Regions from separate parts of the Peribacillus sp. TH14 genome, predicted to be linked through region 2. Evidence: riboswitches for the same ligand, from Rfam matches in the RefSeq annotation. Region 2 holds a riboswitch; the other holds the start of a gene.
The links. Region 2 has a riboswitch for magnesium ahead of mgtE (magnesium transporter). Riboswitches for the same ligand answer to the same signal wherever they lie in the genome.
Positions count from the first base shown of each region.

Region 1: it holds a riboswitch for magnesium, as region 2 does, so the genes downstream of both, corA (magnesium/cobalt transporter CorA) here and mgtE (magnesium transporter) in region 2, are expected to answer to the same signal.

Region 1 is NZ_JAEKEK010000001.1:5,773,718-5,781,547, forward strand. Features, by position in the region: gene JFU50_RS27690 (S-Ena type endospore appendage) at 1-81, shown strand, start outside; partial or broken gene JFU50_RS27695 (cation transporter dimerization domain-containing protein) at 239-409, shown strand; M-box (ykoK) riboswitch at 1,232-1,393, shown strand; gene corA (magnesium/cobalt transporter CorA) at 1,614-2,585, shown strand; gene JFU50_RS27705 (hypothetical protein) at 3,142-3,303, opposite strand; gene JFU50_RS27710 (hypothetical protein) at 3,508-3,696, shown strand; partial or broken gene JFU50_RS27715 (IS4 family transposase) at 3,771-5,180, shown strand; gene JFU50_RS27720 (glycoside hydrolase) at 5,561-7,830, opposite strand, start outside.
Region 2 is NZ_JAEKEK010000001.1:548,257-556,086, forward strand. Features, by position in the region: gene JFU50_RS02795 (bifunctional cytochrome P450/NADPH--P450 reductase) at 1-563, opposite strand, end outside; gene JFU50_RS02800 (TetR/AcrR family transcriptional regulator) at 642-1,217, opposite strand; gene JFU50_RS02805 (HAD family hydrolase) at 1,707-2,360, opposite strand; gene JFU50_RS02810 (DUF2306 domain-containing protein) at 3,065-3,547, opposite strand; gene mgtE (magnesium transporter) at 3,732-5,090, opposite strand; M-box (ykoK) riboswitch at 5,376-5,541, opposite strand; gene JFU50_RS02820 (sulfate/molybdate ABC transporter ATP-binding protein) at 5,679-6,743, opposite strand; gene cysW (sulfate ABC transporter permease subunit CysW) at 6,755-7,621, opposite strand; gene cysT (sulfate ABC transporter permease subunit CysT) at 7,651-7,830, opposite strand, start outside.

The sequences.
Region 1 (7,830 bases), 5.2 Mb from region 2:
AGTCTTACAGGAGCAACACCTGAAGCCAACGCAACAGGAAGTTTAGTATTAGATTTGCACTATTGCGTAAAATGCGCTTAGTTAAGACGAATAATCCAATTCACCATTGAGCCTTTGAATTTCTGCTTTATGATTATTCAGGATACGGCGGCGGTTACGAAGGCTGCTGCAAAATAGTATGAAAAAAGCCGACCTTTATTGGTCGGCTTCTTCAGCTAACCTGCCCCGTTAGTTGCATAAAAAAATTAAAGAGCGAAACTACGGAAATAATGAAGTGCTAGATGTTGTCATTCTTGTTAATTCTACGTTAGATATCAAAGAAGCTCATGATATTTCACCCCATGTGGAGGAAATAATAGTTAAAGATTACGGAGTGTATCGTGTTCATGTCCATGTAGAGCCAAATTAATAAGTTAGCAATTAATATGTTATCTTTCTTCTATTTGCAACTCCCGTGTGCTAGGATTGTTCTTTCATAATAGATCGCTTCAATGGAGTAATGAAAAAAGGCTATTTTCTCAATTTAATGTGAGAAATTAGCCTTTTTAATATTGTAATTTCCTTAACGTTGTAAAACCGCATTTTCCTGACGCTACCCCTTAAAGAAAAAAATAAACCTCTTTTTTAAACGGCACTGAATTAGTACCATAACCCGTCCTTCAAAAAATATCTGCAAATACTCTGTTTAAATCTTAATAAACAATTAGTTCCAAAGTGATTATCAATAAGGTTGGAGGTGCGATAGCTAATCTTCCTCCAATCTTTTATTTAACAAAGTCTCGCTGTTTTTAATAAGTCATTCAAACAAGCAAGCTAGTTTACATAAACCACCTTATCAGAAGTAAATCCATTGGAACCCTCGATTCCAATGCATTTTTCTATTTAGGTACTTGTCCAAACTCTTTTCATCCTTTTACATAAACTGGTGATATAACCTCTTCTAACGCAAACATGATTTAAATAAAAAAGTATTATTATCATTTATCCCCTCAAGCGACTGGAGCTACTGAAGACACAGGACCAACCTTTTTAGCAGCCATCATGTTACCGGGGAACTCATCTTAATAGTATTCTTTATCACTAAATAACGCTTGAAACTCCTTATCATCTGCGAAACATCGAAAAACAAATCCATTGAGCAATCTTGTCTTACCCAAACAATTACCTCTATAAATGGAGTGAACTCATCTTTTAATGGTTATTTTCTAACCTTAGGGTTAACTTTAGTTGAATAGTCTTCTGTTAGGTGAGGCTCCTGTATAGAGATACGTTGCATCCCAAAAATGTCGAAAGGCGCAGATGGGTCAACAGGAAAAATCGGATTATGGTTTTTCTTAATGTAGCTGGTAAAACCTATGCTATACAATGCTAAAACTCAACAAGGGGAGAACATTTAAGCATTTTTTTTTGTTTTTTATGGGCTCCTTTCTGTGTGAAAGGAGCCTTTATATTTTGGAGGTGAGGAATGCATGGGCACTGACGACCCCAATTCGTTGGAAAAACGCAAGTCGACAACAAGAAAGAGGCAACGAAGGTGTTCATGTCCTCTTGTAACAACTAAGAAGACTCATAACCTTTAATGCCTTGATCTATAACGCGAGGTGTAATGTAATATGATTAAAATGTATTTATACGATCATGAGAACCAAGAGATGACCACTGAGTTTAACCTATCTAACGTGCAAGAGCATTTAAAACATCCTAATAATTTGTTGTGGATCGATATTTACGATGTAAAAACCCCTGAATTATATAAAGTGGCAAAGATTTTTGATTTTCACCCTTTAGCAATTGAGGATTGCCTGCATGACAGTCCTCGGGCTAAGATTGACAACTACGAAGATTACCAGTTCTTCGTTTTACATGCCCTTCGGTATAACGAGGAAGAAGATAAGGAAATTACGACCCTAGAGTTAAACGTATTTGTCGGCCCCAATTACGTAGTGACAATCCATAAAGAAAAATTGAAATGGCTTGGCCAGATGGATGTGATTTGTTCTAAGAACACAAAATACATGGATAAGAGTGCAGATTTTCTTTTGTATGCTCTTGTAGACGGCATAACGGATGAATACTTTCCGATTCTTGACCGCATTAACATCCGTATTGATGAACTAGAAGATGAGATTTACGATGAAGAAATAAGGGGAGTGACAGAAGAATTCCTTGCACTAAAAAGAACAATCATTTTAATTCGACGCGTCATCCTTCCTCAGCGTAGGATCTTCATGACTGTGGACGGAAAGTGGAAGTTTGAAATACGGGAAGAAAATGCGCCGTTTTATGTGGATTTAATTGACCATCTCGAGAGGATAGTGGACTCTACTGAAACGTACAGAGATCTTGTAAACAGTGCTTTGGAGACGTATTATTCCATTATTAACGCAAAATCCTCTGAAAAGTTAAACGTTTTGACCATCATTTCAACCGTAATGTTACCATTAACTTTCGTAACCGGTTTTTTTGGAATGAATGTTCCTTTACCCTATCAAGATTCTCCATTCTCAACGATTATCATTTTAGGGATCTTAGTCATTTTAACCTGGGGCATGTGGAAATACTTTAAAAAAAATCGCCTGTTATAATTATAAAATATTCAAATTAAAGAGGTCTCCAAAAGGTGTAATCTTTTGAGTACCTTCGGATAAAATGGGTACCCATTTCAAAAGAGGTTGGGTACCTTTTATTTAGATGAAAATGTTCCTGCAAACTCATGGAAATCAACACCTAATTTTATTTATTCATAGTTCGTAAAAGTTAATGTTAATTTGCGAACGTTCGCAAACTGTTTTATTACTAAAACGAACACTAAAGCTGGCTGTTTTGTAAAGAAATAGCACCGTTCAGAATTGTCTACTTTTACGAACCTACAGCTTTCATAATTAGATAAATAAAGATGAAATAGAAAAAGCTCTAGTGGTAAATCTAGGGCTTTTTATTGATCATCTAGCAAACCCTTGCTACATCAAGGTTGTATAAAATCCTGAATAAAGGATAAAAAACACACAAACGCCAAACTATTGAACCATATGGGTTTGGCGTTTTTGCTATCTTCTTATAGTTGACTTTATGTTAACTAGTATAGAGCATTCATGTGTTCCTTAGAAACCTTATTCAGCAAAAGGGCCAAATTGCAGAAGATCATTTTCCAATCAGTCTCGTTAAAGCTATCCCAAGAAATCCAACACCCATTCCTATCAGCCATCCGTTGTGGGAACTTCCTAACAAATCTCCCACTCCTCCACCAAGAAACATGCAGCCAACGAATACTAATCCTCCAACGCCCCATTTCTTCCGATCCATAATTCGATCACATCCTTTCAATAAAACATATGCTTTTAGCTAACTAACCTTTCTTGAATATGATATGTTAATTATTTTGCTAGAGGTGGTATAGTTGTTTGGCTTAGGATCAGCAATGGTCAGGGAATTCAAAAGATGGAAATTGACGACTTTGAAGGCATTGTAGGAGGTGAATTTAAATATTGAATTTAAGGGGGATAAGAAATGAAGAAAATAACAAAATTTTTCTTCTTTTCGCTATTGATATTACTTTTCTTAAACGGATGTAATTCAAATAATGTAAATGAGGATATATTTCAATTTAAAGATTCTTATGTAGGTGATAACGGTGCAGTAGGAAATATTGTAATGCAATTACCATATAGGGGTACAGTCACATGCCCATCAAGCTAATGAAACGAATTTCCCCCAAAATGAAAAAAGCGTTATTCTTTCAGTAAACTACTCGAAAAGGATGACGTTTTTTCATGGACCTCTCGCTTTCTGAAGAATTACAACGCTTTCTATCTCCAATAGTCCTACAAGATCTCGCCAAACAAGTTGGTTTTGTGCAGCGATCCAGTAAATATCAAGCAGATGAACTCATCGCCATTTGCGTTTGGCTCAGCCAAGAAGTCGCTAGTACATCGCTTACGGCAACTATGTAGTCGATTACAGGCTTCGAAGGGCGTACTCATGAGCCCAGAAGGACTGAATCAACGCTTAATCCAACAGCTGTCGCATTTATTCGAGAAGTCTTTACTTTACTCCTTACACAGAAACTCTGTGCTACAAAATCGCTAACTTCACGTATCATTTCTGTTTTCAAACGTATTCGGATTCTAGATGCGACGGTGTTTCAGCTACCTGATTCCTTCGCCACTGATTATCAAGGCTCTGGAGGGAGTAGTAACACGGCTGGTGTGAAAATCCAACTTGAATACGATCTGCTTAGTGGCCAATTCTTAAATGTGCAGCTAGGGCCAGGAAAAAATAACGACAAAACATATGATGCGGATTGCCTTGAAAGTGTCGAGGCAGGCGATTTATGCCTGCGTGACTTAGGTTATTTTGATTTGCGAGATTTACAAGCGATTCATGAGTTGAGAGCCTATTATATATCTCGTTTGAAATTAAATACATGTATTTATGTGAAAAATCTGGAACCAGAGTATTTCAAAAATGGCACGTTGAAAAAGCAAACAGAATATACTCAGCTCGATATGGTACAGATCATGGAGGAACTGGAACCAGGTGAGACCATTGAAATCCCGGAAGCTTACATTGGCCAGATTCAGAAATTACCGACACATGTAATCATCCACCGATTAACGAATGATCAAACCGAAACACGACTAAAAAACCAAGCCGTACGTGAGAAAAAGAACAGTATTGTCATGAAGGACAAAAGTAAGCGGCTAATGGGAATCAACGTATACATCACGAACACATCACCGGAAGAAGTGCCAACAGAATATGTACATCCGTTATATTCGTTACGTTGGCAGATTGAAATGTTATTTAAAACATGGAAGTCGTTCTTTGAAATCGACTAGTGTAAAAATATCAAAAAAGAACGCCTAGAATGCCATTTATATGGGCAACTCATCGGTATTCTCCTTTGTTCTTCTACGATGTTTCAAATGCGACAGCTTCTACTTGAAAAGAAAAAGCAAGAGCTGAGTGAATACAAAGCGATTTACATGATTAAAGATTACTTTCCGTTACTGTTTCGAGCAATGAAAGATGACCCAAATGAACTTGTAACGATTCTGCATCGCCTTTATCAGCTACTCAAAAAGAACGGTCGTAAATGTCATCGATATAAGAAGCAGACCGTTTTTGATAATCTAGGGGTTGTGTATGAAAAGACGATGAAGCCTAGACAAGCTGCCTAGCAAAAAAATCATATTTTAGTAGGCTTCTTTGGCGTGCCTACTTCTCCATCACTCGCTCGTTTTGCGACAATGGGCATTTTATATCTAGTCATTTCCGTTGTTAGCTTGATGGGTATGTGACTGGACCCCTAATAAATCAAAATGGGTTTAACTGTGTAGAAAGTAATTTACTTTTTAAAAAAGGCATCGTTCGCTCAAAAAAATGAGTAAACAACGCCTTTTGATTCACATGGACTTTTCCAATGGCCTCTTACATTTAAGCTGGTAATATGCTTTTTAAACTAGCGATAAGTTGTGGTAAAAGCAGCCAACCAAGGATTCAGTCTCTTGGAAGATTGTCTCATGAAAAATAAGGAATTAGAATGTTGCCGATTTCACGCTTACTTTTTCGGTGTATAGATAGTATTACTATTTCCATCAATAATTAACAATGATTTTCCTGGTATTGTCTCACCCTGAAAATTAAACTCATCTTCCGAAAAATTGGCTACTACACTTAATGCTTCACCAAATTCAGTCATTTGAACTAGCCTATCATCTGATATAATTTTAAAACCCGTCATTTCTTCAGTTATTGCTTTTTTGCTAAAATTTGACCATACCTTAGAATGTCTTACTATTGTTTCTTTATGTTTTTCCCACTCATGTTTATCTATATGATATAAAGGAGGTACATTATAAAGTACTTCATACAACATCCTATTTGATATTTCATCTTCTATTTTTAAGGTTCCCCATCCCCACCAATAAGTCGTGATCACTGAATCGTTGTAAACCAACTTATACAATGGGATTGTGTAGTTTGAATCCAAAAATAACTTCTTGTACTTATTCTTTAAAGGTATTTGTTTTGAAAACAATTCTGGAACTCCACCAGTACTCGAATAGTATCTCCCTACATAGTAGTCACTTTCTTTGTTTTTGCTCATATCCTTATCCATCCAAGAAAATGATGGCGTTTCTATTCCATGTGCAAAAGCAACATTTTTGTTAGCAAAATCATTGCCGCCCTCAGTTCCAACTACCATATTCCATTCTTTTTGCAGATACTCCATTCTCTTAATTCTTGCATGAATATCTTCCTCTTCAGTAGTCACATGTTCTGGCGTATAGTCATCATAGATCTCCCCAGTGCCGTCCGTGTCTAAAAACCATGAATTAAATGCTAAACCAGTATTTAAAATTGAAGTTACTCTTTCTTTTACACTAGGCATTGCAAGCGTCGGATTCAACTTTCTACCTTCACCTTGGAATCCTTCAATCTTATTCCCATCTTTTTTGGTTACAGTTGCATTCTCATAAAGTGAAGTATCTTTAAACTTAGCAGTTTCCCACTTCTCTTTACCTGGTTCATGGATTGAATGATACGAATCATAGGTACCAATTAAATAGCCCATATCTTCGGCTTCTGTTACTAGCTCCGGTTTAATAAATCCTTCCTGCCAGTCATCCAAACCAATCCACATTTTTTCTAGCCCTGAATCCTTCATATCCTTTATCACTTCTACAGTATTTGCATCTGCCCACTGCTCTATTGGGTCAACTGCATTTCCAAGTACGCTTTTTAATAATCTCTTATTTAGGTCAATTAATTCAACAGCATTTATATTGTCTATTCCTTTGTTCAATAATTCCTGTGTTTCTTTATCTGCTTCAGTAAAAATTTCTGGATTATAGAATTCTTTTAGCTGAATTAAAGCACTTAAGCCTTTGACAATTCTATTTTTAGTATATTTGTCTACATAGTCTAAGTTATTTAAATCATTAAAGGCCGATGAAAGTTCTGAACCATCCTCAACTTTAGTATTTAGTAACCTCTGAATCCATAATTTCAGTTTTTCAGGGATAGCGTCTCTCAGTATAGCCCATTCTATATTTTCCTCTGAAATCACAGTTCTATTCCAAAAATAAGCATGTGGGGCACCATAAAGCTTTTCAATATTACTATTTTCTCCCGTCTTTTCGCCCAAGGTTTTGAAGTCCCCTTGTTCAACCAAATAATTTTTATAAGTCTTTGCAACATCTACTGGATCTTTTTTCGTTACATATATTCTAAAACCATATTCCTTCTGTTCGTTAATAGCTGGAAATTCATGATTAAAAGTAAACTCAATATCATTTTTTGTCTTAAAATTAATTTCACTATTATAAGGATTTTTAATTATATAGACTAGTGAATACTCACTTTTTTCAACTGCAAAAAACTGCATAGAGAAAGCCTCAATCACCTTCATTTTTTCTTCACTTAAATATTCTTTCCAAATAGAATCATTGCTTGGAATATACTTCCCTTGATTTAACGGGAGCATATATCCATCACCTTTCACTTTCGGCCACGCGAACATGTTATCTCCATCTTTGTTAGATATTATGGATACATCTACATACTCATCTTTTTTTTCAATTTCAACATCAATTTCCTTTTCTAAATAGCTCCAGGTAATAGTATCTCCACTGTCTTCTAAATTTGAAACCTCCATTTTCTCCAGTGGTTCCGATGCTCTTTCAATAGTTCCATTGGACTCTACCTCAAACGCTAAAGTTTCTGGATCCACACTAAAGTTAAAGTCTAAATTATCTATCTGTGAATGGACCTCTTTGCTAGGTATATTTTTGTCCTTCACACAGCCGGTAAGGACACTCGTTGCAA
Region 2 (7,830 bases):
CTCATCGCTTCATCTAATGCACGCACCATACTGTCGACAAAGGGATGGGAGGTCTCTCGATAAAAACTGTTAAAGCGGTAATTAAATCCGCAGAGTCCAATCGTATCTAAGGTCAAGCGTGTCATATCTTCAGGAATATCAATCTCATCAGCGGGATTTAAGCGAGCCCATTTTTGGATGAGTTGGGTAGCAAGATCTACCATTTTTGCATGATAGCCCTTCATTGCCTGCTGGCTAAAGCTAGGCAGCAGAATGTTATGAGCCTTTTTCCAATTTGTCTCCGATGTTTCACTTGTGAAAAGGCCATCACCACCAAATGCTCTCACTTTTTGCAGGGCAGGACCGACTTTCTTATCAAATCTTGTTTCATCACAAATTTCTTTAGCAAGGGCAGCGCTGGATACAAAGGTACTAATACGACCCGGAAATTGAAACTGAAAAACCGGTCCAAGTTCCCTAGCCAGCTTCATGAATGACTGAAGTGGCTTATCCTTATCAATAACAGGCAGGCTTCCGAGGGGTCCATAAGTTTTTGGCTGTGGAAATTGAGTTATATTTGTCATTTTTTAGCACCTCTTTAAATAAATTAGCTAACGGAATGAACATTCATTCCGCTAAGTGAATGAAAAATCAAATTTTTCTCAAACGTGTAATCGTACAGCATCCCAAATGCTTTCTTCTACATCTGCTAAAAGTTTTGCTTCAGGTTCTAACTCCCCAATACGGACAAGTCGTTGAAGCTCAAGAAATGCTCCGTAAATAATGGCAATCAAAGCTGCAGAAGGAAGCTCCTTAATTTCTTTTTTTGCTTTTCCTGAATCAAAGAAACTTTTTAATATATTCAGTAGCCCTTGAAAGCTAGAATGACTTTCTTCATTTAAAAAATGGGCACTACTATGTGTTTTTATAAAATAAAGCGCTTGACTGTGCTCGGTTGTAAAGTGAATCATTGATATAAAAATATGGTGGAACTGATTTCGAATCGATTCATCATAAGGAAATCCATTCTCAAGTGTTTCAGTAAAAATATTCAGGTACTCTTGAAAAATCTTGTTCCCGAGCACTTCCTTATTCTCAAAGTAACGATAGATGGTACCAGCTCCAACTCCTGCCGATGTAGCAATCATTGGAATCGTCGTCGCATCATATCCCCGCTCAGCAAATAGTACCAAAGCGCTGGATACTATGCTGTCTCGTTTATTTACAGCAGTTTGCATAATAATTCAGCCTTTCATTAATTAAATGCGGAATGAATGTTCATTCCTGTTAATTATATACCCCATAAAATTCCATCTCAACCACTCATTGGACCTATAATTTGTGAAGGTTTTGTTAACGGATGGGGGACAAAAGGCTGAGTAGTCGTCATTTGAGAGAAGGAGTTAAATAGATAATATCGTTAAAGATGGCATTTTTCTTTGTCTGCAAGGGGTTAGAGTGGGTATTTTAATAATTTTGAGGTTTAAGATAGTGTAAATAAGTTTTTTAAGTATCGTTAGGAGACATGGAAAAGAGCGCTATCCTTTTTCAGTAATAGCGCCCGATTGCGGAATATTGAAAAATGCGAAAGATCTGTAAAAATGGCTTCTCAGTTATTTTTACTAAAGCCACTTGTTTAATAGTGTTCCATTCTAATTGTACTGATTTATTATGAAAACCTCACCATATTCATATTAACATTAGGGCGAAGTAATTTTCCGAACACCTTATTGCTCAATAAGTTTTATAACATCAGTCAAGCTCTTTTCTACCATAGATTGAAGACGTAAAGAATGATTTTCAAAAGCTAAAGCTTCTGTAACGGGATTTGGTACGATTACACACTTTAATCCAGCATTTAGAGCCGATTGAAGTCCATTTAACGAATCTTCAAATGCTACGGCTTCTGTGGAATGAATGTTCAAAATTTCGATTGCCTTTAAATACAAATCAGGCGCTGGTTTTACTTTTTCAACATCATCCCCTGTGATAATAACTTCAAAATAGTTTAGCAGTCCGAGTTCACCCAAATAATGAGTGACCCACTCTTTTGTTGAACTTGAAGCAAGGGCAATTTTATATCCAAATTTTTTTGCTTCTTCTAAATAATCCTTTACACCTTCACGTGCCTGGGATGTTTTCATCTTTACTTTATGTAAGCTTTTTGCTCTAACTTCAATTTCTTCAATATTACAACTTTCCCCCAGTTTTTCTTGGAAAAACTTATAAAGTTCAGTATTATCTGTTCCGATACATTTAACAAAATGTTCGAGAGGCAAATCAGATTTATAAAAACCCATAGTTTCTTTATAAGCCTCATACCAAGCCGTCTCCGTGTCTAAAATTAAACCATCAAAGTCGAAAATAACAGCTTTAATCATAATAATTTCCTCCTTTTTACTTATTAGAAGGTAACACTTTTTCCTGAAATACACATTGATTGAAAAGCACAAGTTTCATAGTGATTACTATCCTTAAATAAACGTACATTAGTGAATACCCATGTTCAACTAAATTGTTCCATTTTTGAATAACTTAGAACTTCGATTCACCGTCTAATAATTTCTTCTCTTATTCAAGAATATGGCCCATTTGTTGAATAAAGATCAAACAGCACTCTCCAACAAATCTTGGTAAAACTCATGTTGGAATTCTAATGTCAGGTGGAACATCCAGGGTGTTATTTGATGATGTTAAAGTTATCGGTGCTAAAAAATAGATTATGAGGTTGATAATTTTAAACTTAACAGAACCTATATTGTAAAAAGTAATAAAAATAAAAGGTGGTATATATTATACATGACTAATATGTACCATTTCCTTATTTCATAATCTGGTCCAATTCATTAGGAAGGGCGCATTTCTTTATCCAGAAATGCGCCCGTTTGTTGAAGAACAATTAGACGATGTTGTTGTTCTTTTGTCTGAATAGTTCGGATGGTAAAGTAAGGGTTCAGCCGAGATACGTATAAAATGGGTCATAATCTAGAGAGTTTATTTCCAGTTATACTTCGTTTTTTTTGTAACAGAATCTTCTTTTCAATTCTCGATTCTCTAAAGATGAATAAAGATTTTTATGCAACTATTATTGTATAAACTCTTTTGGTTTAGTCCGACTGCTATAACGCCTACTTACTATAGTAATGAGTGGTGTTCCAATGATTGTAGGTATAAACCATAATAAGAGAGAAGGGATTTCATTCACTAATGGAATCTTTGAACCATTAACGACTAAAGTAGCCGTAATAATTCCAATATAAGACCCTAACATTCCTCCTATATGCATCTTCAACCAATTTCTCCAACGTAGTTTTCTTGCTAAGTATCCCAAAAGAACTAAGCTATAAGAAAAAATTGCAATATAGAAAAGATAAGCACTTTCTGACCAGTTCACGATTGCCATTACAAGGGAGGTTATGAAAATTACAAGATACCCACCATGATACACTTCTCCAATGGTAGTATGATTGCCTTTCTTTTTCTTTGCTATTGATGCTATCGACCCTGTCAATAAACAAACACTGCCTGCAATAATGTGAATGACAAGCAGAACAGTAACAACGCCCATTCAGTTATCGCCCCTTGAGATAATTTGATTATTTCTATTACCATTTTTCTGCAAATAATTGGTTGAATATGTTAACATTCATTATTACTATTCTGCTATTTAGCGTAATATCCATTATTTCAAATTATTATAATTATTTATTTTTAAAGAATACCACGAAGAACAGAATTTAATCGTGGTTTTACTACATCAATTTTGAAATAAACATTGTTGCAATGCCAAAGTAGATAAGTAACGATAGTATATCATTCAGTGTTGTAATTAATGGACCAGAGGCCACTGCTGGATCGATGTTGAATTTATATAATATTAGAGGAATAATGGTCCCAGCTAAAGTCCCAATAATTAGGGTCATAACTAATGAACTTCCAACCACTAACCCTAGAACAGGATTTCCTTGCCAAACAAAAGCTATAATGGAAATTAATATTCCACAGGTAATGCCTATTATCAGTCCAACTTTAAGTTCTCGGATAATAAGTCTAAAAACAACTCCTTTATCCGTATCAGTAGTAATTAGACCTCTTACAACAACAGCTAATGATTGAGTACCTGTATTTCCAGTCATCCCTGCTATCATCGGCATAAAGAAGGCAAGTGCAACAACTTTAGACAATGTTTCTTCAAAACCACTAATAATAGTTCCAGACACTAATCCGATAAATAAAAGTAAAATAAGCCAGGGAAGTCGGCGATACGCAGCCACATGTGCCTTCGTGTCAAAATCAATAGCTTTACCAGATGCCGAAAGTTTTTCAATATCTTCGTTTGCTTCCTTAATGACAACGTCAATAATATCATCAACGGTTACAATTCCTAATAACTCATTATTATTATCTACAACAGGAATTGATAAAAAATCATAACGCTCAATAACATGTGCTACCTCTTCTTGGTCTTCATAAGCGAATACGGAGATAACTCTACTGTACATAATATCTTGTATTTTTTCATTCTCATCATTTATTATTAAATCTCGATATGAGACTACACCTACTAATTTTTTATCGTTATCAATTACATACAGATAGTTAATCGTTCCCGAGAACTCCGCAAATATTTTAAGTTTTTCAACTGATTCACGAACCGTATAGTGTTGAGGGATCCACACAAAACGGTTTGTCATTATTCGTCCTGCCGTTTCAGGGGGATAATTCATGATATTTTGTACGATTTTAGATTCTTCTTGTTTCATACCTGAAAGAAGTTCTTCAATTTTATCCGGAGATAGGTTCTCTAACAATGAAGCTAAATCATCATTATCCATTAGATCCATTACTTGACCTGATTTTTCAATTCCTAATTTAGTAAGAATTTTTAATTGATGTACTTTTTCAAGTTCCTGTATTAGTTCCGCGATTTGTTCTGGAGTAAGAAACAATAAGAAACGTGTATGATGTTTTTCTGGAAGCCCCTCAAAAATTCGAGCAATATCATAAGGTTGGAGTTCTTCTAATATTGCTTGAAATTCTTTCTTTTTTCCTTCTTTTAATGCTTTTATGATTTGAAGAGTTATTTGGTCTTCAGTCATGTCTTTTATCATCTTCGCCACTCCTTTTTTGAGGAGCAAAAAATATTTCCCCTTAACGATATATTAAAAGTAAGAAAAATATTTTATAATTCCCCTTCCTTAATCTTTGTATTTATTTGATATTTATTATGCTTCGAGTATAAGGTCGTGAATAGTTATCCACTATCCTCACCTCCCAGAAAAATATAAAAACACCTCCATTACAAATGGAGGTGTTCACACGGTACATTTACGTACATTTCTGAATGACAAATACACATACGTACATTGTCTGAATGACAAATACATAGCAGAAATCCTGTTCCTCCATTCGTAGAGCTTTAGCACTGTGTGGCATAGGACAACGCCAGCTACATTAAAAACCACCTTATGTCGATGGTTTCTGTTGACCCATTGGCGTCTTTCGACATTTTTGGGCAGTAGCATATCTCCTACACAGGAGCCTCACCTAACGAGGATATTTAGTTTACCAATCCACTCTAAAAGAGTTTCTTTTAGAAGTCAATGTTTTTTTATTAATAAAATTAGATATTGACGCTAGTTAATGATAATAAAAAAACCGCTAATTAGCGGTTTTTTGGTTAACTTATCGACTTCCTGTTAGATTCCAGCCATATAGTCAACAAAGACCTTCAATTCTTTGGGCCGGACAAACACTATTTCTCCTTTTTTTAATTCAAGATTATTATATTGTTCTTTAGTAAGTTCGATTTCAAGCGGTTCATTTATATCCTGACGAATCACTTCAATACGGACAATAGGTCCAATTGTATGAATATGGTCAATAACAGATGCAATCGAATCCGTTTCTAATGATTCTCTTTCTATGATAAAGTTATGAGCTCTTACATAACCAGTACTCTCTCCATCCTCACTGTCTGGAACATGTATTTCCACATTTCCTGTTGCCAATTTCCCTTGATGAACCTTGCCCTTGAAAAGATTGACACTACCGAGAAAATCGTAAACAAATGGATTCTTGGGTTGATCATATACTTCTTCCGGAGTTCCAATCTGTTCAATTTTCCCTTCATTCATGATTACAACTCGATCAGCAACATCCATCGCTTCTTCCTGATCATGTGTTACAAAGACACTCGTAACATTGAATTCATCATGAAGTCTTCTTAGCCAACGCCTAAGTTCCTTACGCACTTTAGCATCCAGTGCCCCGAATGGTTCATCAAGCAAAAGAATATTCGGCTCTACAGCAAGAGCCCTTGCCAATGCCACACGCTGACGCTGGCCGCCTGATAATTGAGAAGGATAACGGTACTTATATCCTTCCAACTTAACTAGCTGAAGCAATTCTGTAACCTTTTGTTCAATCGCTGTTTTACTAGGTCTTATTTTTCTTGGACGAACCTTTAAACCGTAGGCAACATTATCAAAAATGGTCATGTTGCGAAAAAGAGCATAATGCTGAAAAACAAAGCCCACATTCCGATCTTTCACATGCTTATTGGTGTAATTCTCTTCATTAAATAAGATATTTCCGTTCTCTGCCTGTTCAAGTCCAGCAATGATACGTAGCAATGATGTTTTTCCCGAACCAGAGGGGCCAAGTAGCGCTACAAGCTCCCCGCTTTTTATTTCCAGATTGATATTTTGGAGGGCTTGATAAGACCCATAATATTTTGTAACATTTTCGATGACGATACTCATTACTTTCCCTCCTAACTTACTTTTGATGATTTAAAGTCTGTTTTCCATTCTATGAAACTTTTAATAACCAACGTTATGATTGCAAAAATGGACATCAGTGATGCCACGGCAAAGGCCGCTGAAAATTGATATTCATTGTATAAGATTTCAATATGAAGTGGCATCGTGTTCGTCATCCCGCGTATATGGCCTGATACGACCGATACGGCCCCAAATTCTCCGATTGTCCTCGCATTACATAAAATGACTCCATATAAAAGGCCCCATTTAATATTAGGAAGCGTTACATACCAAAACGTCTTGAATCCTCCTGCTCCTAGTGTGAGCGATGCCTCTTCTTCAGACGTTCCCTGGCTTTGCATGAGCGGAATTAATTCACGTGCAATGAATGGGAAGGTAATGAAAATAGAGGCGATGACAATCCCTGGTATCGAAAAGATCACTTTAATATCATAGTTTTGCAACAATGGACCAAGGGCCCCATGTAAGCCAAATAAAAGTACAAAAATCAATCCAGCAATGACTGGTGAAACCGAAAAGGGTAGATCAATCAAAGTTATTAAAAAGTTTTTTCCTTTAAATTCATATTTTGTAATCGTCCATGCCGCCACTACCCCAAATATAGCATTAAGCGGTAACGTGATTAGGACAACGATTAATGTTAATTTAATGGCAGACATAGAATCAGGATGGGCTATGGCCGCAAAATAAGCATCAGCCCCCTTTTCAAAGGCTTTTACAAAGATTGCGATTAATGGAACAACTAAAAATAAAGTAAGAAATAGCAACACAATGGAAATAAGAATCCACTGTATAGATTTAGGCTCTTTCGTTGCGTTTCTCGTTAAAATGACTGGTTTGTTCGTCTCTGCAGCCACTGAATTGTGATTTGCCAACATGTCCCCTCCTATTTCCCGGTATATCTTTTGCTAGTCCACCATTGTAAGATATTGATGGTGAACAAAATTAGAAATGTAATAATAAGCATGACGGTGGCCACAGCAGTTGCACCCTGATAATCATACTGTTCGAGTTTTGTCATGATGATAAGCGGTGAAATCTCTGTTTTAAAAGGCATATTTCCTGC